DNA from 4 places in the Pantoea sp. X-Soil-OKNW-713 genome. Region 1 is predicted to be linked to each of the others. Evidence: predicted binding sites of a transcription regulator. Region 1 holds the regulator's gene; each other region holds the start of a gene.

Region 1 (5,950 bases):
CAACGCTCCTGTGCCATCTTCTGTTGCTCTGCCGAAATGGTGACACCATGCACTTTCACGCCATAATTGCGTGCGGCAAACTCTGCCAGTCCACCCCAACCACAACCAATATCAAGCAATGTCATGCCGGGTTTCAGTTGCAGCTTGCGGCAAATCATATCGAGTTTGTCTTGTTGCGCCTGTTCCAGCGTCTCGGCCTCTTTCCAGTAACCACAGGAGTACTGCATAAAGGGGTCAAGCATCAGAGAAAACAGGTCGTTTCCAAGATCGTAATGCTCTTTACCGACAATCCAGGCGCGTTTTTTCGATTGTAAATTGGTCAGACGCGCGGCTGCGATACGCAACGTGTCTTTAAAATGATGCGGTAATTGTTGATCCAGGTGGTGCTTCAGTACGCGGTGGAAAAACATGTCGAGATTTTCACAGTCCCACCAACCGTCCATATAGCTTTCACCTAAGCCCAATGAACCTTCTTGCAGGACCCGTTTAAAAAAATCCGGATGCTTAACCTGAATATCCCAGGGGCGAGTGCCATTAATGGCAATATCAGCCCGTTCCAGTAATTCATGGGCGATACGAAACCAGTGGTTTTCTTCAAGGCTCACTTCTTCTATACACGATGAACTCATAGCTTCTCCATCACCTTTCCGATTTCAACCTGAGAAAAGAATAGTCAATTTCTCCAGGCTTGTGAGAGAACTCACGGAAAATCCGTGCGCCAGATATCCGACGTTTTACAGAGGTATGAATCTGAATAGAAATGTCTGGCACAACACAGGCGAGAATATCGTGCAGACGCCATCCCAGCGACAGAGTCGCTTAATAGTAATACATTTATGTTATTGATTTGTTACAGAATTGCTGACCCACGCAGTATATGCTTACGTGGGTCAATATTCAACGACTTATCGTTAGGATGCTAACTAAAGTTGTTGCGTCAGTGATTATCTTCGCAGGCTAAGGAGTTGTGAGCAACATCACTTTGTGCGTTTGCTGTACGTTGCCAACCGAAACCGGCCCAGGCGAGTGCAACGGTAGCGAGCATCACGAGGCTGGTGCTATGCAGCGCTTGTTGTAATCCAGCGGAAACGACCAGGCTGGCGACAAAACATAATCCGAGTTGTAGCAAATTTTGCAATGAAGCGGCTTTGCCTGTTGCCTGGGGGAAGGGCAGCAGGGCACTGGCGACCACAATCGGATAGATAGCACCATTTGCCAGCGCCATACCACAGAACGGCAACAGCAATGCCCACAGCGCGGGGGTGGAAAGCTGCGCAACCGCAAACAGGCTAAGAATGCTCAGGCTGTAGATCATCAGTAACCACGGCAGTAGTTGTTTCCCCTGAAAACGATTCAGCAGCGCGCGGCAGCCAAATCCACCGATCAGGAAGGCGATAGTTTGCGGCACATAACTCAGGCCAATATCTGCCGGTGATAAACCGGCATCGGCGAGGATAAAGGGTGAGCCGGTCAACCAGGCAAAAAAGCTGGCGGAACAGGCAGAGTAGATCAATACGTTGCCGCTATAAGTACGCGATGCCAGCAGCGTCAGCCAGCCAGGCTGCGGCGCTCGCGTGGTGTCGGATCGTACGGGATTCGCCAGACGCAGGGTGCCGATAAGCAACACCAGGGTTATCAGTGTCAGCAGCAGAAAGATACTACGCCAGTGAAAATGGCCCATCAGCCAGGCACCGAGTAACGGGGCGAGCGCCGGAGACAAGGCGACCAGCGGCATAATGGTTGCAAAAACTTTGTTGGCCTGGTTTTGCGGATAACGATCCACCACCAGCGCCTGCCAGCTAACGGCGGCAGCGCAAACACCCAGCGCCTGCACAAAGCGCAGCGCCAGCATCAAACGGACGTCGGTCACCCACAACATGCCCAGACAACCCAGGGCAAAAATCGCTAATCCCGCCAGCAGAACCGGTTTACGTCCGAAGCGATCCGACAGCGGTCCCCAGAAGACCTGCGCACAGGCAAAACCACCAAGGAACAGACTCAGACTGGCGCTGATGGTACCGGGGGCGGTAGCAAAATCCTGCTGCATGGCACCGAATGCCGGCAGGTACATATCCGTAGCAAGAAAGCCCAGCATGCTGAGTAAAGCAAGATAAGGCAGAAATCCTTTTGATGACAACATGGTAATTCTCTTTAGACAGGTAAACGCGGAGGAGTGTAAAAGCGTGCGCCAGGTTTTGTGAAACGCTAATATTTGCGCGGTGCTATCAAAAAATTTGCAGGCAAAAATATGTGGTCTGAATATGCGCTTGAAGTGGTAGATGCGGTGGCCCGCAGCGGTAGTTTTAGTGCGGCAGCACAAGAGTTACATCGGGTGCCTTCTGCCATCAGCTACACGGTACGGCAGCTCGAAACCTGGTTGGCGGTGCCGTTGTTCGAACGTCAGCATCGGGAAGTGGTGCTGACGGCGGCCGGGGAGCATTTTGTCCGGGAAGGGCGAAGTGTTATCAAAAAAATGCTGGCGACGCGGCGGCAGTGCCAGCAGTTGGCAAATGGCTGGCGTGGTCAGCTGAGTATCGCGGTGGATTGCATCGTTAAACCTCATCGCACCCGACAACTGGTGAAGGATTTCTACCGCCACTTTCCCGACATGGAGTTGATTATCAGTTATGAAGTGTTTAATGGTGTCTGGGATGCACTGGCCGATGGGCGGGTCGACGTAGCGATTGGGGCCACTCAGGCGATTCCGGTCGGTGGGCGTTTCGCCTTTCAGGATATGGGCGCGTTAAACTGGCGCTGTGTAGTCAGCCCCGATCATCCGTTGGCAAAAAGTACCTTGTTGGATGACGAGACGTTGCGGGCCTGGCCTTCTCTGGTGCTGGAAGACACTTCGCGGGCGTTGCCGCGGCGCATGACCTGGACGTTGGATAATCAACGCCGTCTGGTGGTGCCGGAATGGGAAACCGGCGTCGACTGCCTGCTGGCGGGACTCTGCGTAGGGATGGTGCCGGGCCATTTAGCCCGGCCATTGCTGGATAGCGGAGCATTAACCGAGTTACCGTTACCCACGCCGTTCCCGGATAGCCCATGCTGTGTCAGTTGGTCGGAACAACGTAATTCGCCGGCTCTGGGTTGGTTGCTGAGTTATCTCGGCGATGCCGAAACGCTCAACCATGAATGGTTGAGCGAAACGGAAACTTAGCGGCGGTAGTCGCGGAACGGGCCGTCAGCGACTGAACGGCGTTCAATCAGCGTTGGTTGAACTTCAATGGTTTGCGGTTCTTCACGTTTGCTGGTGATACGATCCAGCAGCATTTCCAACGCTTTTTCGCCTAACTGAGCTTTAGGTTGATGAACAGTGGTCAGCGCCGGCGTGAAATAACGCGCGTTGCGCACGTTGTCATAGCCGATCACGGAGATATCCTGCGGGACCCGCAGGCCCATTTCATCCGCAGCACAGATCGCGCCCATCGCCATGATATCGCCACCGCAGAACACGGCAGTCGGGCGTTGCTTCTGATTGAGGATCTGCTGCATCGCCTGATAACCGGATTCCGGTTCAAAATCGCCCTGCACAATCCACTCGGGCCGCACGGTGATGCCTGCCTCATTCAGCGCCTGCATGAAACCGGCATGGCGGCCACCGCCGGTGTTGCGCTCCATTTGTCCGGGGATGGCACCAATGTCGCGATGACCGCGTTCAATCAGGTAACGCCCGGCGAGATAGCCGCCCTGAAACGCATTGTCCTGCACCGTATCGGTAAAATCGCCACGCGATGCGCCCCAGTCCATCACCACCATCGGGATATTACGGTTCTCTTCCAGCATGGTCAGCAGGTCGTCGGGGTATTCAGAACACATCACCAACAGGCCATCGACACGCTTCTGCGCCATCATCGACAGATATGCGCGCTGTTTTTGCAGGTCGTTATGCGCATTGCCCAGGATCAGCGTGTAGCCGCGATCGAAACAGTGGTTTTCCACCGCCTCGATAATCTCGGCGAAATAGGGGGCTTCACTGGAGGTGGCCAGCAACCCCAGCGTTTTGGTGTGGTTGACTTTCAGGCTGCGCGCCACGGCGCTGGGCGAGTAATGCAGCTCTTTGATCGCTTCCCATACGGCGTTACGCGTCTCTTCCGCGACAAAACGCGTCTTGTTGATGACATGCGAAACCGTGGTGGTGGAGACACCGGCGCGTTTCGCCACATCTTTAATTGTTGCCATGAAAATGGTACTCCCGGGCTTATCGCAACTAACTGATAAGTATATTGTTAAACGTTTGCGTCTGCTAATGGTTTTGCGCCCCGATTTTCGGGGCGAATGGCGAAGAAAAAGACATTAACACCTGGTCAATAACACTTTAACTTGCCGCAAACACAGCGTGCGCAAAATCTGTTGCGCAACGAAAGGCGGCGATTCTAGCAAGCTGGCGCGGATAAGACGAGATTTTTGCCGGAGGCTGTGAGAAAATTACGATAACCCTTCATTTATTGTGACTAAGGAGTTGTGATGAGTACAGACCTGAAACTGGCGCTGTTTACCACTGTGGGCGCGCTACTAATGATTATCGTGTTCAGCTTCACCGCGATCCTTCATTAATAAAAAAGCCGGACCTGAAAATCAGGGTCCGGCTTGTTGTTTTATCGGGTATCGGGCGTTTTTTTAGCGGATGGTTTTGGGGGTCATCATACGGCGTGCCCCGACGTAGTGTTTCAGCCAGTAATCCTCACCCAATGCACTGATTTGAATATCTTTACCGGTACGAGGCGACTGGATAAATTTGCCATTGCCAAGATAAACACCCACATGATCGGCAGTGCCGCGATTATTGATGCGGAAGAACACCAAATCCCCTTTCTCCAGCATATCGCGCTTAATCGGTGCCGCATCCCGCAGGTGATACATTTCGTTGGCGGTGCGCGGGAATTTATATTTAACCAGGTCTTTATAGGCGTACCACACCAGACCGCTGCAATCGAAACCGGTATGCGGTGAAGTGCCACCCCATTGGTATGGTTTACCAATCTGCCCCATCAGCTTGTTCATCGCGGTTTCGCGTGCTTTCTGATAGCGCTGACGGTGAGAATTGCTCATCTTGATGGTGGTCAAATCGCGGTCATCGTCCTGCTTCGCGCTTCTCTTCGCCAGACGTTGGTGACCATATTTTTTTGACGGTGATTTCAGCAGGGCTTTCTTGCTGCGGGTTTTATGCAGCGCCGTTTCCATTTTCGGCTGTTTTTTCAGCTTTAGCTTCTGAACACTGGTAGCAAGACGGGATTTTTTGGTGCTGGTTTTTACCGGACGTCGCTTGCGACGCTCATCTTCGCGCGCACTTTTTTTCTCAGCGTTATGCAAACTGGCATTGATGGGCGCATGCGGTGACGCAGAAGCCACATTAAAAAACAGTTGGGCGAAAGCCAGCATAAAAAGCGTAATGAGTAAACGCATAGTCCGGTACAGGTTAAGCAGTCTGAAGAAACAGCCCGCAGCTATGTTAGAAAAATCTGATCAACGATCAGCACCGAGATGATTCTAATCCAGTTTTTTTCTAAAAGGTAAGGCATTTTTCTATTAATGTGTTAGCAGAGTTGATATGGGGCAAAAATGAGCGATTTCAGCTGGTTAACCCAGCAGATATATTGCTAATTATTAATCGGTTCATGCTTATTCATGATATGAAAATGTTATTTATGGCACCGGAACTTAACAAACATGGCGATTGATGTGCCTGAACCGCAAAATCCCGTTTTAGTGCGGGGGTGAAATCGCTACAATAAACAAACACGAAGTGAGGAATTAAGGAAGGCAAAAATGAGTACTGTTGAGAAAATCCAGCGCCAGATCGCAGAAAACCCGATCCTGCTGTACATGAAAGGTTCGCCGAAACTGCCAAGCTGCGGTTTCTCTGCACAAGCGGTACAGGCTCTGTCTGCCTGTGGTGAGCGCTTCGCGTATGTTGATATCCTGCAAAACCCGGATATTCGTGCCGAGT
Region 2 (5,950 bases), 700 kb from region 1:
TCGATGGCATTCTGGTGCAGCTACCGCTTCCGGCAGGCATCGATAACGTCAAGGTACTGGAACGCATCGTGCCGGACAAAGACGTCGACGGTTTCCATCCTTACAACGTGGGCCGTCTGTGCCAACGCGCGCCGAAGCTGCGTCCCTGCACCCCGCGCGGCATTGTCACGCTGCTGGAGCGCTACAACATCGATACCTACGGCCTGAATGCTGTGGTGGTTGGCGCATCCAACATCGTTGGCCGTCCGATGAGCATGGAGCTGCTGCTGGCCGGTTGCACCACCACCGTGACCCACCGTTTCACCAAAGATCTGCGCCACCATATCGAACATGCCGATCTGTTGATCGTGGCAGTAGGTAAACCGAACTTTATTCCGGGCGACTGGATCAAGCCGGGCGCGATTGTGATTGATGTTGGTATCAACCGTCTGGAAAGCGGCAAAGTGGTTGGCGATGTGGATTTCGAGGCAGCCTCAGAACGCGCTTCCTACATCACCCCTGTGCCGGGCGGCGTTGGCCCGATGACGGTCGCCACCCTGATTCAGAACACCCTGCAAGCGTGCGAAGAGTATCACGATGAGGAGAACGCATAATGGCGACGTTTTCTTTGGGTAAACACCCACATGTTGATCTTTGCGATTTGCTGAAACTCGAAGGCTGGGTGGAGAGCGGCGCGCAGGCCAAAGCGGTGATCGACGAAGGCGAAGTGCGCGTTGATGGCGCGATTGAAACCCGTAAGCGCTGCAAAATCCTTGCCGGTCAGACGGTAGAATTTGCCGGCCAACGCATTACCGTGGTGGCTTAAAAAACCGTAGCGGCGCGATTTATCGCGCCTGTTGCTGCTAAAAAGCGCGATAAATCGCGCCGCTACCAGGCTGAAATAAAAAGGGCGAACATCAAAGTTCGCCCTTTTTTTCGTTACTTACGACGCCAGGTGGTGCCCTGCGGGCCATCTTCCAGCACGATGCCCAGCGCATTCAATTTATCGCGCGCCACATCAGCTTGCGCCCAGTCTTTCGCTTTACGCGCATCGTTACGCATCTTAATCAACGCTTCGATTTCAGCCACTTCATCGTCGTTGGCTTGCGCACCGCTTTGCAGGAACTGCTCCGGGTCCTGTTGCAGAATACCCAGCACATCCGCCAGCTGACGCAGTTTTGCCGCCAGCGCATCCGCCGCGGTTTTGTCTTCCGCTTTCAGGCGGTTCACTTCGCGCGCCATATCGAACAGCACCGAGTAGGCTTCCGGCGTGTTGAAGTCATCTTCCATCGCGCTGCGAAAACGCGCTTCGAACTCTTCGCCACCGGCAGCCACTGCGCTGACATCGGTATGACGCAATGCGGTGTAGAGACGCTCCAGCGCCGCGCGTGCCTGGTTAAGGTTATCTTCGCCATAGTTGAGCTGGCTGCGATAGTGGCCGGACATCAGGAAGTAACGCACGGTTTCGGCGTCGTAATGTTGCAGCACATCGCGCACGGTAAAGAAGTTGCCGAGGGATTTTGACATCTTCTCGCGATCAACCATCACCATGCCGGAGTGCATCCAGTAGTTAACATACGGGCCATCGTGCGCACAGGTGGATTGCGCCACCTCGTTTTCGTGATGCGGGAACATCAGGTCCGAACCGCCACCGTGGATATCAAAATGGGTGCCGAGTTGTTTGCAGTTCATCGCCGAACATTCGATATGCCAACCCGGACGCCCGTTGCCCCACGGTGAGTTCCACGCGGGTTCGTCGGCTTTGGACATCTTCCACAACACGAAATCCATCGGGTTGCGCTTCACTTCGGCTACTTCAACGCGCGCACCAGCCTGGAGTTGTTCCAGATCCTGACGCGACAGCACGCCGTAATCTTTATCGCTCAGTACATCAAACATCACATCGCCATTGTCGGCTACGTAGGCATGCCCACGTTCGATCAGGCGACCAACCAGCTCGATGATCTCGTCGATATGACGCGTCGCACGCGGCTCCAGATCGGGCGGCAGGATGCCCAGCGCAGCAAAATCTTTATGCATTTCACCGATCATACGATTGGTCAGGGTTTCGATGCTTTCGCCATTCTCGTTGGCACGTTTGATGATTTTGTCGTCAATATCGGTGATGTTACGCACATACTTCAGCTTATAACCGACATAGCGCAGGTAACGCGCTACCACGTCAAACGCCACAAAAGTACGTCCGTGGCCAATATGACAGAGGTCGTACACCGTGATGCCGCACACGTACATGCCGATTTCGCCAGCATGAATGGGTTTGAATTCCTCTTTCTGTCGCGTCAGGGTGTTATAAATCTTTAGCATTGAACGGTTCCGTATTTAACGTGTGCGGGAAAGGCCTTTCCAGGCTAGCTGCGTATTGTGCCGTATTTTTTACTTCAGCGCGACGCCAGCATAGCAACTGTCGCTGCCTTGCTGACGCGTCATCACAATTTGTGATATAAGATGCGTCTACAAAAATGCCCGCTGCTCTGAGGCAGGCGCGGCAATCGACACCGACGACAACCTTTACAGGACGAGAATGATGGTCACCTTCCAGACGAACCACGGCGATATCGTGATTAAAACCTTCGATGACAAAGCGCCGGCTACCGTAAAGAACTTCCTGGATTACTGTCGTGAAGGTTTCTACGACAACACCATTTTCCACCGTGTGATCAACGGCTTTATGATTCAGGGCGGCGGCTTTGAGCCGGGCATGAAGCAGAAAGCAACTAAAGAAGATATCCGCAACGAAGCCAACAACGGACTGAAAAACACCCGTGGCACCCTGGCGATGGCGCGTACTCAGGCTCCGCACTCGGCGACGGCTCAGTTCTTCATTAACGTGGCAGACAACGACTTCCTGAACTTCCGCGACGAAAGCCTGCAAGGCTGGGGTTACTGCGTGTTCGCAGAAGTGGTTGAAGGCATGGACGTGGTCGACAAAATCAAAGCGGTAGCCACCGGCCGCAGCGGCATGCACCAGGACGTGCCGAAAGATGACGTAGTCATCCAGAAAGTGACCGTTAGCGAGTAATGTCGCGCACGCTGTTTATCGCAGATCTTCATCTGTGTGAAGAAGAACCGGCAATCACTGCCGGTTTTCTGCATTTTTTGCAGCGGGAAGCGCATCAATGCGATGCGCTTTACATCCTTGGCGATCTGTTCGAAGCCTGGATTGGCGATGACGATCCCAACCCTTTGCATCAGCAAATCGCCGATGCGCTCAAGGCCCTGCCGGTGCCGACATTCTTTATCCACGGTAATCGCGATTTTCTGCTCGGTCAGCGTTTTGCGCGTGCCAGCGGCATGACATTGTTGCCAGAGGAACAGGTGTTAACCCTGTACGGTAAACGTCTGCTGATTATGCATGGCGACACCCTGTGCACCGACGATGAAGGTTATCAACGCTTTCGCGCTAAAGTGCACCAGCGCTGGCTGCAAAAGCTGTTTTTGGCCTTACCGCTCAGCTTGCGGATGCGTATCGCTGCCAAAATGCGCGCCAACAGCAAACAAGCCAATCAACACAAATCCCTGAGCATCATGGATGTGAACCAGCAGGCGGTGATGGATGCCATGACCCGCCAACAGGTGCGGCTACTGATCCACGGCCACACCCATCGCCCGGCGATCCATGATTTTGTTTTACAGGGTGAAAATGCCCAACGCGTAGTGTTGGGTGCCTGGCATCAGCAGGGATCGATGATTCAGGTCGACGCCGATGGCGTCAGGCTTAGCGAATTTCCGTTCTGATTAACGGGCAATCTTGCCCGTTTTCCGGCCACGCAACCGTTTTCCTTGCTGCCATCTCATGCTATTCTCTGTGCCCTTCTTCACCTGCCCGCCCGGCCAGGTTCGTTTGTATATTCACAGGAGTTGACCGCATGTCATCCAACGCCGCCCCGGCTCGTATCGCCATCGTCATGGGTTCCAAAAGTGACTGGGCTACCATGCAGTTCGCCGAGGAAATTCTTAACAGCCTGGATGTCCCCTTCCATGTGGAAGTGGTTTCTGCTCACCGTACGCCGGACAAACTGTTCAGCTTCGCCGAAAACGCCGCGCAAAATGGTTTCCAGGTGATTATCGCCGGTGCTGGCGGTGCAGCCCATCTGCCGGGCATGCTGGCCGCCAAAACCCTGGTGCCGGTGCTGGGTGTCCCGGTACAAAGCGCCGCCTTAAGCGGTGTCGACAGCCTCTACTCGATTGTGCAGATGCCGCGTGGTATTCCGGTAGGTACACTGGCAATCGGTAAAGCCGGTGCCGCCAATGCTGCCCTGCTGGCCGCGCAGATTCTGGCAATTCACGACAGCGCGCTGGCAACTCGCCTCGCCAACTGGCGTCAGACCCAGACCGACGAAGTGCTGAACAACCCGGATCCGCGGGGGGATGCATGAAGCCGGTTTGCGTACTGGGAAATGGTCAGTTAGGCCGTATGCTGCGTCAGGCGGGTGAACCGCTGGGCATTGCCGTTTATCCGGTCGGGCTGGATGCAGAACCTTCTGCGCTGCCGATCGCACAAAGCGTGATCACGGCGGAAATTGAACGCTGGCCTGAAACCGCGCTGACGCGTGAGCTGGCAAGCCATCCGGCCTTTGTGAACCGCGATATTTTCCCGCGTCTGGCCGATCGCCTGACGCAAAAACAGTTGCTCGATCAACTGAACCTCGCCACTGCACCGTGGCAACTGCTGGCGGATAAAAGCGAATGGCCGCAGGTGTTCAGCTCGCTTGGCGAACTGGCTATCGTCAAACGCCGCACCGGTGGCTACGACGGACGCGGCCAGTGGCGTCTGCGCGCCAATGAAACCGACACCCTGCCGGATGAATGCTACGGTGAATGCATCGTTGAACAGGGCATCAACTTCAGCGGTGAAGTGTCGCTGGTTGGCGCGCGTGGTCAGGATGGCAGCACCGTTTTCTATCCGCTGACCCATAACCTGCATCAGGAAGGGATCCTGCGCACCAGCGTCGCGTTCCCACAAGCCGATGCGGCGCAGCAGCAACAGGCCGAAGCGATGCTCAGCGCGATCATGCATGAGCTGAATTACGTCGGTGTGATGGCGATGGAGTGCTTCGTTACGCCGCAGGGCTTGCTGATCAACGAACTGGCACCGCGTGTCCACAACAGCGGACACTGGACGCAGAATGGTGCTTCCATCAGCCAGTTCGAGCTGCATCTGCGCGCAGTGCTGGGTTTACCGCTGCCGCAGCCGGTGGTGTATGCACCTTCGGTAATGGTCAACCTGATTGGTACGGATGTGAATCTGGCGTGGCTGCATCAGCCGTTGGTACATCTGCATTGGTACGAGAAAGAAGTGCGTCCGGGACGTAAAGTCGGCCACCTCAATCTGACCGACAGCGACCAGGGTCGTCTGGCCGCGGCATTAAAGGCGCTGGTGCCGTTGCTGCCGGCGGAGTATGCCAGCGGTATCGCCTGGGCCGTAGAGAAGCTGTAATTAAAAGGTCGCCAGCAATGGCGACTCCCCCTCCCGTAGCGGCGCGATTTATTGCGCAGTTTTTCCCGCAGCGCGCCCTGAATTGCGCGATAAATCGCGCCGCTACGCCAGGTTGCATTTCGACCAGGCGATCACGCCGCTTCAAACCGCCTGAACAACGCCTTCCCTTTCAGCAAACGCACCCCCAGCCAGCCGCCGCACAACGACAGCAAAATCGCCCCGGTGATCGGCAGCGCCAGCCACAGGCTCCAGTCCGGTTCCCAGGGAAAATCGAAGATTTTGCGCTGCAAACCCCATAACGCCGCCTCCGCGCCCAGTGCTGCCGCAACCCCGGATACCACGCCGAGCAAGGCAAACTCACACCACAGGGTGCCGCGCAGCAGTCGTTTGCTGGCACCCAGCGTGCGATAAACCACCAGCTCCTGACGTCGTTGACGCATCCCGACCTGAATCTGCGCCAGCAGCAGCAGCACGCCACAGATCGTCACCAACACCACCATAATCTCCAGCGCC
Region 3 (5,950 bases), 2.5 Mb from region 1:
TTTGCGATGCTGCACAATCTCAAACATAACAAGGTGTTGCATGAACGCGTGGTGCTGCTGACCTTGCGTACCGAAGATGCGCCTTATGTACATAACGTACGACGTGTGACGATTGAACAGCTATCGCCCACGTTCTGGCGCGTGGTAGCCAGCTACGGCTGGCGTGAAACGCCTAATGTGGAAGAGATTTTCCATCGTTGCGGGCTGGAAGGGCTGAACTGCCGCATGATGGAAACCTCGTTCTTTATGTCACATGAATCGCTGATAATTGGCGACCGTCCGTGGTATCTGCGTCTGCGCGGTAAGTTGTTCCTCGCCCTGCAACGCAATGCGCTGCGCGCACCGGATCAGTTTGAAATCCCCCCTAATCGGGTGATTGAGCTGGGAACCCAGGTCGAGATTTAATTGTTGTGCGCGTCCGTTACCAGCTTAGCGTGACGCGCAACCCCCCTGCTTCTCTCTGACTGAATGCTACGCGGATAGCGTGCAGTTGCGCGATATTCTTCACAATCGACAGTCCCAGCCCACTGCCGGTTTGCGTTTGTCCCGGAGGACGCCAGAAACGTTCGCCCAGGCGTGTTAATGCCTCATCACTTACCCCTGGGCCATTATCATCGATAGTCAGGGTTCGAGCGGTCAGGTTCACCGTTACCTGCCCTCCATCAGGGGTATAACGCAGCGCGTTATCCAGCAGATTGCGCAGCATTAACGCCAGCAGAAGCTGATGACCGTTCATCACCGGTTGGAATGTCGTGTGTAACTGCAAATCGATATGTTTCTGTTCAGCCTGGGGAAAATGCTCGGCTAACACGCTTTGCAGCAGCGGGGCCAGGGCGGTTGGCTGGAATTCACTGCGCAGATCATCCGCCTCCACTCTGGAGAGCGTCAGCAGTTGATCCACCAGCCGGGTGGCACGCAGGATCCCGGTATCCAGTTGTTGTAGCGCCCGTTTGCGTACGATCTCATCGTCATCTGCCAGTTGGATCACTTCACTCTGCACCCGCAGCGCCGCCAGGGGGCTGCGCAACTCGTGAGCTGCATCGGAGGTGAAGCGGCGTTCACGCTGCACCAGGTCTGCCATGCGGCTGAACAAACCATTCAATGCCAGTACCAGCGGTTGGACTTCTTTCGGCAGGCGCGCCAGGGGTAACGGTGTGTCATCATCAGCTGCACGCTGGTGGAGTGAGGCGGTGAGACGTTTTAACGGGCGCAGTTCAAACCACACCAGCGCCAGCAGCAGTGCCAGCATAAAAGGCAGTGCAATCAGCCACGGCACAATGCTGCTTTGCGCCAAATCGCTGGTCATATCGTCGCGGTAATCCCACTCCTGTCCCACCACCACGCGATAGCGTTGATCGGGCGACGTCAGCCACAGCAGACGCCAACTGTCATCATCACCGCGCAGGTGTCCATTGCGAAAACCATCGCGTCCATCCGCAAACTGCAAATCACGACCCTTTTCGCCATCATTGAGCAGCAACTTGCCATCACCACTAAAAATGGCGAAAGCCAGCGCGTCATCATCCTGTTTACCGCGATGATGGTTCAGTAACGCCTTGTTTTTCGGCAGAGTGACGTTTTGCAGCGTGGCGGGTTCGAGCGCCAGCAGGCGCTTGGCAAACAGCATTTGCTGGGTATCAAACAGTTCATTGACGGTTTCGCGTGTCTGATGCCAGGCGCTCAGGCTGGCGCTGCCCCAGCACAGCATGATCAACAAGATAAAACCGATGGCGAGCCGCAGGAACAGACTCATTCTGCCGCTCCCAACGTATAACCGACGCCATGCACGGTACGGATAAACTGGCTGCCGAGCTTTTTACGCAGATGATGGATATGCACTTCGACAGCATTGCTGGAGACATCGTCATCCCAGCTATAGAGTTTTTCCTCCAGCTGGCTGCGTGTCAGGACCCGGCCGGGATTACGCAGGAACAGTTCCAGCAACGCCAGTTCACGGCTTTTCAGGGGGAGCGGTTCGCCAGCAACCAGTACGCTGTGGCTGGCAGGAGACATTACCACCTTGCCATGACGCAGCTCCGGCTGTAGCTGACCATGACGCCGACGAATCAGTGCCTCCAGGCGTGCAGCTACTTCGGTCAGGGCAAAAGGTTTGCCAAGATAGTCATCCGCGCCCAGTTGCAAACCCTGAACCCGCTGATCGAGCGCATCGCGTGCCGTGAGGATCAATACCGGTACATCCTGACCTTGCTGACGCCATTGGCGCAGAATATCGAGTCCATCTCGTTCCGGCAGTGACAAATCCAGAATCACTGCATCCCAGGGGGCGGAGTTCAACGCCTGAAATCCAGCTTCACCTGAAACCAGCCAGTCCACGCTGAAACCGAGTTTGGTCAGGCCGACTTTGAGGCCGTCGCCAATCAAGGTGTCGTCTTCAATCAATAAAATCCGCATATATGCTCCTCCCTTTAGCCTGGAGTTATACGAAGCAGTAGCGTTCATGTACAGGAGAAATCACGACATTTGACCTGATTTTCACGAATTTTAATAAATTGATCGGCCTTAAGATCCTGTTAAGAACCTTATGTTGAAATAGCTCCCGTATTCCGCACATTCATGGAGAAGAGGTGAAAATATGAAAAAGCATGCAGCACTTTTCGCAATCATTGCACTGGCTTCCATGCCGGTGCTGGCGGCACAGCAGGGTGGATTTGTTGACCCGAATGCGCCGGCGGTACAAAGTCACTCCGGTGGTTTTCAGGCCGGTAACACCAGTGTCGTGACGGTTAAGCAGGCTGAGGAGATGAAGGACGATAGCTGGATCACCGTGCGTGGTTATCTGGATAAGCAAATCGGCAAAGAGGATTATCTGTTCCGCGATGATACCGGCACCATGAAGGTCGAAATCGATCACAAACGCTGGGACGGGCAAACCATTTCGCCAAAAGATCGCGTTGAGTTAACCGGTGAGTTGGATAAGGATTTCAACGCCATTGAACTGGACGTGAAACAGGTCAGAAAACTCCCCTGATAATCTGGCGGGGCTGCTCCGGCAGCCCGCTTATAATTCCAGCCAGACGGAATGTTCTCCTGGCGTATTCCCCTGCGTCCAGTACGCCGCTTTCCAGGCTTTTCCCTGCCAGCTGACTTTATCTTTGCGGGAATAAGACATTGATTTGTTCCATTCCCGCAACTGCTCTGGATCTGCAAACTTCCAGCCTGCGCCATTAGCGGGGGTAGATTGTGTCCATTTTGTCGCGATGTACTTAATCCCGGCGAAGGTGACCTTATCTCCCGCCATATAAGTGTTTTCTTCACCCCAGTCGGGAAATTCAGTGGGTTTAGCCGGATTTTCCTCAACGGATGAATACAACGGGGAAATGGCGGTCATGGTGACTTGCCGGGTATCGGTGTTGCCATCTTTGTCCGTTACGCTGACTTCATAAACTGCAATGCCGATATGGTTTGCCGGGACCAGCGCTGTTGCTTTCGCCTGATTAACCTCGGTTCTCCATCCTCCCCCCGGTTTTTCCTGCAACCAGAAGACACCCTTTCCTTCTGCTACTCGCCAACGGAAAGAGACCGCATTCTGACTTGCGGAAGCATCCAGTTCATACAGGACGGATTCTTCCGCTGAACTTGTAACACTAACATCGGCAGAAGTGATGGCGACAGGGCCTGTCGTGGCGGAATTGGGTGTTATGTCCCCCTCATTGGCATAAGCGGCGGCCACCAGTGAAACGGTAATCAAGCTGGTGAGCGCTTTTAATTTAAAATCCATTAGCTTCGATCCTTCGATTCCTGCGTTGTAATCCATAACAAATACACATTTCGTTACCTCTGAAAAAACTTAACATAAGGATGAGAAGGGAATTTCTTCTGACTGCGTGGGGTATTTCTCTTCTTCATTGTGAAAATTCTTATGCTGTTGTCAGCGGAGGTTGATTTGATCCGCGCCTAACTCAAATATTTTCTGGCACAAGCGAAACGTTTCGATGGCGATCACATTTCCGTGATGCCGCCATTGAGTTGCTATGCATTTTTTATACACTCCGGTCAGCGAAACGTTTCGCTGTGGAGTGGAAGAAATGAAAAAAGGTCGCTTGTTAAACGCTGAAATCTCTCATGTGATTGCCCGTCTGGGACACACGGATACGCTGACGATTGCCGATGCGGGTTTACCCATTCCTGTGGGCCCGCAACGTATTGATCTGGCGCTGACGCCGGGTACGCCCGAGTTTTTACAGGTTGTTGAGGTGGTCACTCAGGAGATGCAGGTTGAGAGCGCCCTGATGGCGGAAGAAATCAAGCAGTTCAACCCGCAGCTCCATAGCGCACTGCTCGCCGTGCTCGATGCCTTGCAACGACACCAGGGAAATACCATCGCTATTCGTTACACCAGTCATGAACAGTTCAAACAACAGACTCAGCGCAGTCAGGCGGTCATTCGCAGCGGAGAGTGTTCTCCGTATGCGAATGTCATCCTGAGCGCGGGCGTTACCTTCTGAGGCCGCTATGCAACCGTTATTGCAACTCAAAGGGATTGAAAAGTCATTTCCCGGTGTGAAAGCGCTGAAAGGGGCTTCACTGGCCGTCTGGCCTGGTCGGGTGATGGCGCTGGTGGGAGAAAATGGTGCCGGTAAATCCACCATGATGAAAGTGCTGACCGGTATTTACAGCATGGATGCCGGATCGCTGCATTGGCTGGGTAAAGAAACCACGTTCTCCGGGCCAAAAGCGTCTCAGGAAGCGGGCATTGGCATCATTCATCAGGAACTTAACCTGATCCCGCAATTGACGGTGGCGGAGAACATCTTCCTTGGCCGCGAATTTGTGAACCGTTTTGGCCGCATCGAGTGGAAAAAGATGTATGCCGAGGCGGATGCGCTGTTAGCGCGTCTGAACCTGCGTTTTAACAGCCATAAGCTGGTGGGCGATTTGTCGATTGGCGACCAGCAGATGGTGGAGATCGCCAAGGTTCTCAGCTTTCAGTCGCGCGTCATCATCATGGATGAGCCGACGGATGCGCTGACCGATACCGAAACTCTGTCATTGTTCCGCGTGATCAATGAGTTGAAAGCGCAGGGTTGCGGCATTGTCTACATTTCCCACCGCATGAAAGAGATCTTTGAGATTTGCGATGACGTCACAGTGTTCCGTGACGGTCAGTTTATTGCCGAACGTCCAGTCAGCGAGCTGAGTGAAGAGAGCCTGATTGAGATGATGGTCGGACGCAAGCTGGAAGAACAATACCCGCATCTTGACCAGGCTCCGGGTGCCGTGCGTTTGCAGGTGGAAAACCTGAGCGGACCGGGAGTGCATGACGTTAGCTTTAACCTGCGTAAAGGCGAAATTCTGGGCGTTTCCGGCCTGATGGGCGCGGGGCGTACCGAACTGATGAAGCTGTTATATGGCGCACTGCCACGTAGCGGCGGAAAAGTCACGCTGGATGGTCGTGATGTGGTGACGCATGCGCCACAGGATGGTCTGGCAAATGGCATCGTCTATATCTCCGAAGACCGCAAACGCGACGGTCTGGTGCTGGGCATGTCGGTAAAAGAAAACATGTCCCTGACCGCGCTGCGCTACTTCAGTCGGGGTAATGGCAGCCTGAAACACGCGGAAGAACAGTTGGCGGTGGGCGATTTTATCCGCTTGTTCAATGTGAAAACCCCGTCGATGGAGCAGCCGATCGGCCTGCTTTCTGGCGGTAATCAGCAAAAAGTGGCGATTGCCCGTGGGCTGATGACGCGACCGAATGTCTTGATCCTTGATGAACCGACGCGCGGTGTGGACGTTGGGGCAAAAAAAGAGATTTATCAGTTAATTAACCAGTTTAAAGCCGATGGGCTGAGCATCATCCTGGTGTCGTCCGAAATGCCGGAAGTTCTGGGCATGAGCGATCGCATTCTGGTGATGCATGAAGGCCATCTGAGTGGCGAATTTACCCGTGAGCAGGCTACCCAGGAATCCCTGATGGCAGCGGCAGTCG
Region 4 (5,950 bases), 1.4 Mb from region 1:
GGTACGGGTAAAGAGGTGCTGGCGCAGGCGATTCATGCCGCCAGCCCGCGTGCCAGCAAACCCTTTATCGCCATCAACTGCGGGGCATTGCCGGAACAATTGCTGGAATCGGAGCTATTCGGCCACGCCAAAGGCGCATTTACCGGGGCGGTGAGCGCGCGTGAAGGGTTATTTCAGGCGGCGGAAGGCGGTACGCTGTTCCTTGATGAAATTGGTGATATGCCGCAGGCATTGCAGGTTAAGCTGCTGCGCGTGTTGCAGGAACGTAAAGTGCGCCCGCTCGGTAGCAACAATGATGTCAGTATCAATGTGCGGATCATTTCCGCCACCCATCGTGATCTGCCCAAAGCGATGGAGAAGAAGAGTTTCCGCGAAGATCTTTACTATCGCCTCAACGTGGTGAATCTGAAGATCCCGGCGTTGCACGAACGCGCCGAGGATATTCCGCTGCTGGCGAATCATCTGCTGCGCCAGGCTGCCGATCGCCATAAACCTTTTGTGCGCAGTTTCTCGGTGGATGCCATGAAACGCCTGGTGGGTGCCAGCTGGCCGGGCAATGTGCGTCAGTTGGTGAACGTGATCGAGCAATGCGTGGCGTTGAGTACCTCGCCGGTGATTGGCGATGCGCTGGTGGAGCAGGCGCTGGCGGGTGAAAATACGGCATTGCCGACCTTTGTCGAAGCGCGTAACCAGTTTGAGCTGAATTATCTGCGCAAGCTGCTACAAATGACCAAAGGAAATGTGACTAATGCGGCGCGTCTGGCTGGACGCAACCGCACTGAATTCTATAAGCTGCTGTCGCGCCATGAACTGGACGCCAGCGATTTTAAAGAGTAGCTTGCTGCGGCTGCGGCAGAAACACTTATACTATCTGTTACCCGTCCGGCCACGGAGGGAGTGAAAAAAGGATCTGTCATGAAAAAGATCGATGCAATTATCAAACCATTCAAACTCGATGATGTACGTGAGGCGTTAGCCGAAGTTGGCATCACCGGGATGACGGTCAGCGAAGTGAAAGGTTTTGGTCGTCAGAAAGGTCACACCGAGCTGTATCGCGGTGCTGAGTATATGGTCGACTTTCTGCCGAAAGTAAAAATCGAAATGGTGGTGGGCGACGATATCGTTGATACCTGCGTTGAAACCATCATGAAAACCGCGCAGACCGGCAAGATCGGCGACGGTAAAATCTTTGTCTTCGATGTTGCGCGTGTGGTGCGTATCCGTACCGGCGAAGAGGACGAAGAGGCGATCTAAGCCCCTCGAATTGCTGAAAAGCCCGCAACGTTTCGCGTTGCGGGCTTTTTTATTACAGGATTTACAACACCTTATGCGGACCAAATACCTCGTAATGAATACGTTCCGCATCGATGCCGGCATCCAGCAACTGGCGAGCGACAAATTGCATAAACGCCAGCGGGCCACACAGCCAGAACTGACGGTCTGCCTCGCCCAGTGCGGCAGAAGCGGAGCCTAAATCCATCAATCCCGCCGCATCGTAACGCCCCGTCTCTTCGGCAGCGGGCTGGCGATACCAGATATGGCTGGCAAAATGCGGCAGGCGGCTGCCCAACGCTTTGACTTCTTCATCAAACGCATGTTGTTTGCCATCTTCCGCCGCATGCAGCCAGTTAACTGCCGCCGGATGCGTCTGTGCAGCCAGCGTGGCGAGCATTGCCAGCATTGGCGTTTGACCGACACCTGCTGAGATCAGCGTGACGGGTGTGGTCGGTGTCACTTGCAGGAAGAAATCTCCCGCCGGTGCCGCGCATTGCACCACATCACCGACTTTTGCCCGATCGTGCAGCCAGCCGGACACCGTGCCCAGATCTTCACGTTTCACCGCAATGCGGTAGCACTGACCATTGGGTTGATGCGTCAAGGAGTACTGGCGGTGTTGCAGATTTCCTGTGTTGTCCGGGCGCAGACTGATCGCCAGATACTGACCAGGTAAGAAATCTGCCACTGCCTCGCCATCGACGGGGGCCAGCTCGAAACTTTTAATCACGCTGCTTTGCTGCTGAATGGCGCGGATGCGGAAATCACGCGCGCCACGCCAGCCGCCGATTTTCGCCTCTGACGTGCGATAAAGGGTTTCTTCGCGCTGGATAAACACCTCAGCCAATACCCCATAGGCTTTACCCCAGGCCTGTAAGACTTCCTCGCCGGGGTTCAGCAGTTCCTGAATGGTCGCCAGCAGATTCTCACCCACGATAGCGTACTGCTCCGGCTGAATATTCAGGCTGACATGCTTCTGGGCGATTTTTTCGACCGCGGGCAACAACACCGCAAGGTTCTCCAGATTGGCGCCGTAAGCGCAGATGGCATTGAACAGCGCTTCACGCTGATTACCGCTGCGCTGGTTGTTCATGTTGAACACGTCTTTGAGTTCCGGGTGCTGCGTCAGCATTCGCTGATAGAAATGGCCGGTGAGCTGGGGGCCTAATTGGGCAATGGCGGGCAGGGTCGATTTAACGGTAGCGATGGTTTGCGCGTCGAGCATGGTGAATCCTCATGGCAATTTAAAAGATGTATTTAAAATGCATCTTATAATCCAGGCGCAGGGGTTGTAAATCCCCCTGATCGTTGCGGGATCTTTCGCCTGCTCTGGAATCCGCCTCTCAAACCTGAAATTTTTTCCGCTTCATGCTGAGGAAATATCGTGATTCACAGGGTTGCAAAAATGCGTAAAAAACCCGTTCCAGCGCCTTGCCAATCGTTTGCGTAAAAAGAAAGGATTGCGGCTACCGTCACCTGCCAAAACGGTTTACACTGTTGGCCTTCGCCCCTTAGCGGGGCTTAAACTGCCGTTAAAAAAGTTAGCTGAGTCAGGAGATGCGGATGTTAAAGCGTGATATGAACATTGCCGATTATGATGCCGAGTTGTGGCAGGCGATGGAGCAAGAGAAAGTGCGTCAGGAAGAGCACATTGAACTGATTGCTTCTGAAAACTACACCAGCCCACGCGTTATGCAGGCGCAAGGTTCACAGCTCACCAATAAATACGCGGAAGGGTATCCGGGCAAACGCTACTACGGCGGATGTGAATACGTTGATATCGTTGAACAGCTGGCGATCGATCGCGCCAAAGCGCTGTTTGGCGCAGATTACGCTAACGTACAGCCGCACTCCGGTTCTCAGGCTAACTTTGCGGTGTACACCGCGTTGCTGCAACCGGGCGATACCATTCTGGGTATGAACCTGGCGCACGGTGGTCACCTGACTCACGGTTCTCCGGTTAACCTGTCCGGTAAACTGTATAACGTGGTGCCGTACGGCATCGATGAAACCGGTAAAATCGACTACAACGAACTGGCTGAACTGGCGAAAACCCATAAGCCGAAAATGATCGTTGGCGGTTTCTCGGCATACTCTGGCGTGGTTGACTGGGCAAAAATGCGTGAAATCGCTGACAGCGTGGACGCCTGGCTGTTCGTGGACATGGCACACGTTGCTGGCCTGATCGCTGCTGACGTCTATCCGAACCCGGTTCCGCATGCACACATCGTAACCTCAACCACCCATAAAACCCTGGCGGGTCCGCGTGGCGGCCTGATCCTGGCGAAAAACGGTGACGAAGAGCTGTACAAAAAACTGAACTCCGCGGTGTTCCCGGGTGGTCAGGGTGGCCCGCTGATGCACGTTATCGCCGGTAAAGCGGTTGCGTTCAAAGAAGCGATGGAGCCTGAGTTCAAAACTTACCAGCAGCAAGTAGCCAAAAACGCCAAAGCGATGGTGGAAGTGCTGCTGGAGCGCGGTTACAACATCGTTTCTGGTGGCACCTACAACCACCTGTTCCTGATTGACCTGGTGAGCAAAAACCTGACCGGTAAAGAAGCGGATGCCGCGCTTGGCCGTGCCAACATCACCGTCAACAAAAACAGCGTGCCGAACGATCCGAAAAGCCCGTTTGTGACCTCTGGTATCCGTATCGGTACCCCGGCGGTAACCCGTCGTGGCTTTAAAGAAGCGGAAGTGCGTGAACTGGCTGGCTGGATTGCTGACGTGCTGGACAACATCAACGACGAAGCCACCATCGAACGTACCAAACAGAAAGTGCTGGATATCTGCGCACGTCTGCCGGTTTATGCCTGATAAGGCCTGAGTTCGAACCGATAGAAAGGATGGCGTTAAGCCATAATGCTGGTTAGTTAAGGCTGCCATTTTTAAGGAATGGCAGCTTTTTTTATGCGTATTCTGCTGTGGACCATAGCCCCTCTGCTGCTGCCGGGCAGTCCTCGCGCCGCTGACGCGGTGCCTTCGGCTTCAACGTCGTGCCGACGGACCGTTCGGGGAAGTCCATCCCTGTCCACCCCGAACTGACTCACGCATCCCTGCGTGAGTCTCCTGGCCCAACGTCAAAGCCTCCGCGCTACGGATAACCCTTTGCATCAGCACAGGGGCTATGGCCATCACAATTGTGCCCTTTCTGGCAACACACACCGACGCTTTGGAGCAGGCTGGGGCCGCTCTGGGGCAGGCAATCCGCAGCGCTGAACAGAGTGAGTCTGCCAGGAGAGCGCGCATGGATGCGCGCGAAAGGCGGGGTGGGACAGGGATGTTCCATCCCCGCCGGTCCGTCAGGCAGACGAATGATGTGAAGGAACCGCGTCAGCGGCGCGAGGACCGCTAGCCCCAGAGTGACACCAGACTGCGTCATCACCGATGGCTTAACCGACCAGCATTATGGTGTTAAGCCATCCTTTCTTATGCCCCGGATTCAACCGGTGCCAGATGGCAGGCCACGCGCTGCCCCTCCGCTTTGGTCGCCAGCACGGGGCGTTCTATGCGACAGCGTTCGGTAACATAAGGACAGCGGGTATGAAAGCGACAGCCCGATGGTGGGGAAAGTGGGCTGGGTAGTTCACCCATCAGGCTAACGTTTTTACCGCGATCGCGGGGGTCCATGCTCGGCGCGGCACGCAGCAGGGCCTGGGTGTAAGGATGCAACGGCGTATTGAAAAGCGTTTCCGTATCGGCGACTTCCACCACCTCACCGAGATACATCACCGCCACCCGGTGAGAAATATGCCTGACCAGCCGCAGATCATGGGCGACGAATAACACCGTCAGATTGAGTTTTTGCTGCAAATCCAGCAGCAGGTTAACCACCTGCGCCTGCACCGAAACATCCAGCGCCGACACCAGCTCATCGGCGATCAACACCTGCGGCTCCACAGCCAGCGCGCGGCTGATACCAATGCGTTGACGTTGCCCACCGGAAAATTCATGTGGCAGTTTGTCGATAGCGTCGAGCGGAAGACGAACCAGCGTCATCAATTCACGAATGCGGGCGGGAATTTGCTCTTTGGGACACATGTTGTGTACCGACAGCGCCTCGGTCAGTACCTGTCCGACAGTCATGCGCGGGTTCAGCGAACTGTAGGGATCCTGAAAAATCATCTGCACCTGACGGTTAAAACTACGCCGCGCTTTGCCGCGCAGCGTGGCGATGTCTTTACCATTGAAGTAGATTTTACCTTCATTGGTTTGCAGCAGTCCGACCATTGTTCTTGCCAGCGTTGACTTGCCGCAGCCCGACTCACCCACCACGCCGAGCGTTTCTCCCGGCAGCAGATCCAGCCGGACACCGTTTAGTGCCTGGACAAACTTACGTGGCTTGCCCTGAATTTTTTCGAAGATCGACTGTGCCACCGGAAAGTGCACAATCGCTTCCTCGACGCTGACAATCGGTAGCGCTCGCTGCGCGATCACTTCACTCATTTCCAACCCCTTCCGGCAACCTCAGGTTCGCGTGATGATGACAGGCAACCTGATGATGTGGATTTATCACCTCAGACGCAGGCAGTTGCCTGAGACAAACGTCAGTTTTATAACGACAACGTGGGCTGAAGCTGCATCCCTCTGGCAGATCGAGCAGGGAAGGGGGCGTGCCCTCAATCGACAGCAGCGGTTGGCGTTCACCACCATTTTGCGGCACGGAGGCGATCAA

Evidence for each region. Region 1 encodes PurR, which represses purine synthesis genes. Its sites were predicted from a motif close to CANGCAAACGTTTGCNTG; they were not measured.
Region 2: the regulator PurR is predicted to act here: its motif matches at 3,765-3,782, upstream of purE (5-(carboxyamino)imidazole ribonucleotide mutase).
Region 3: the regulator PurR is predicted to act here: its motif matches at 4,016-4,033, upstream of rbsD (D-ribose pyranase).
Region 4: the regulator PurR is predicted to act here: its motif matches at 2,707-2,724, upstream of glyA (serine hydroxymethyltransferase).

What each region holds. Positions count from the first base shown of each region.
Region 1 covers NZ_AP035995.1:1,866,778-1,872,727, forward strand. Annotated here, with positions in the region: gene cfa (cyclopropane fatty acyl phospholipid synthase) at 1-629, opposite strand, end outside; gene punC (purine nucleoside transporter PunC) at 938-2,140, opposite strand; gene punR (DNA-binding transcriptional activator PunR) at 2,249-3,160, shown strand; gene purR (HTH-type transcriptional repressor PurR) at 3,157-4,182, opposite strand; gene cydH (cytochrome bd-I oxidase subunit CydH) at 4,468-4,557, shown strand; gene AC6I8R_RS08665 (C40 family peptidase) at 4,621-5,406, opposite strand; gene AC6I8R_RS08670 (Grx4 family monothiol glutaredoxin) at 5,770-5,950, shown strand, end outside.
Region 2 covers NZ_AP035995.1:1,165,525-1,171,474, reverse strand. Annotated here, with positions in the region: gene folD (bifunctional methylenetetrahydrofolate dehydrogenase/methenyltetrahydrofolate cyclohydrolase FolD) at 1-593, shown strand, start outside; gene ybcJ (ribosome-associated protein YbcJ) at 593-805, shown strand; gene cysS (cysteine--tRNA ligase) at 919-2,304, opposite strand; gene ppiB (peptidylprolyl isomerase B) at 2,525-3,019, shown strand; gene lpxH (UDP-2,3-diacylglucosamine diphosphatase) at 3,019-3,735, shown strand; gene purE (5-(carboxyamino)imidazole ribonucleotide mutase) at 3,867-4,376, shown strand; gene purK (5-(carboxyamino)imidazole ribonucleotide synthase) at 4,373-5,437, shown strand; gene ybbP (putative ABC transporter permease subunit YbbP) at 5,569-5,950, opposite strand, start outside.
Region 3 covers NZ_AP035995.1:4,370,556-4,376,505, reverse strand. Annotated here, with positions in the region: gene kup (low affinity potassium transporter Kup) at 1-405, shown strand, start outside; gene qseC (quorum sensing histidine kinase QseC) at 422-1,753, opposite strand; gene qseB (quorum sensing response regulator transcription factor QseB) at 1,750-2,412, opposite strand; gene AC6I8R_RS20465 (YgiW/YdeI family stress tolerance OB fold protein) at 2,594-2,989, shown strand; gene AC6I8R_RS20460 (carbohydrate-binding protein) at 3,020-3,775, opposite strand; gene rbsD (D-ribose pyranase) at 4,047-4,466, shown strand; gene rbsA (ribose ABC transporter ATP-binding protein RbsA) at 4,474-5,950, shown strand, end outside.
Region 4 covers NZ_AP035995.1:3,307,755-3,313,704, reverse strand. Annotated here, with positions in the region: gene glrR (two-component system response regulator GlrR) at 1-837, shown strand, start outside; gene glnB (nitrogen regulatory protein P-II) at 916-1,254, shown strand; gene hmpA (NO-inducible flavohemoprotein) at 1,316-2,500, opposite strand; gene glyA (serine hydroxymethyltransferase) at 2,839-4,092, shown strand; gene AC6I8R_RS15490 (ABC transporter ATP-binding protein) at 4,705-5,721, opposite strand; gene AC6I8R_RS15485 (ABC transporter ATP-binding protein) at 5,714-5,950, opposite strand, start outside.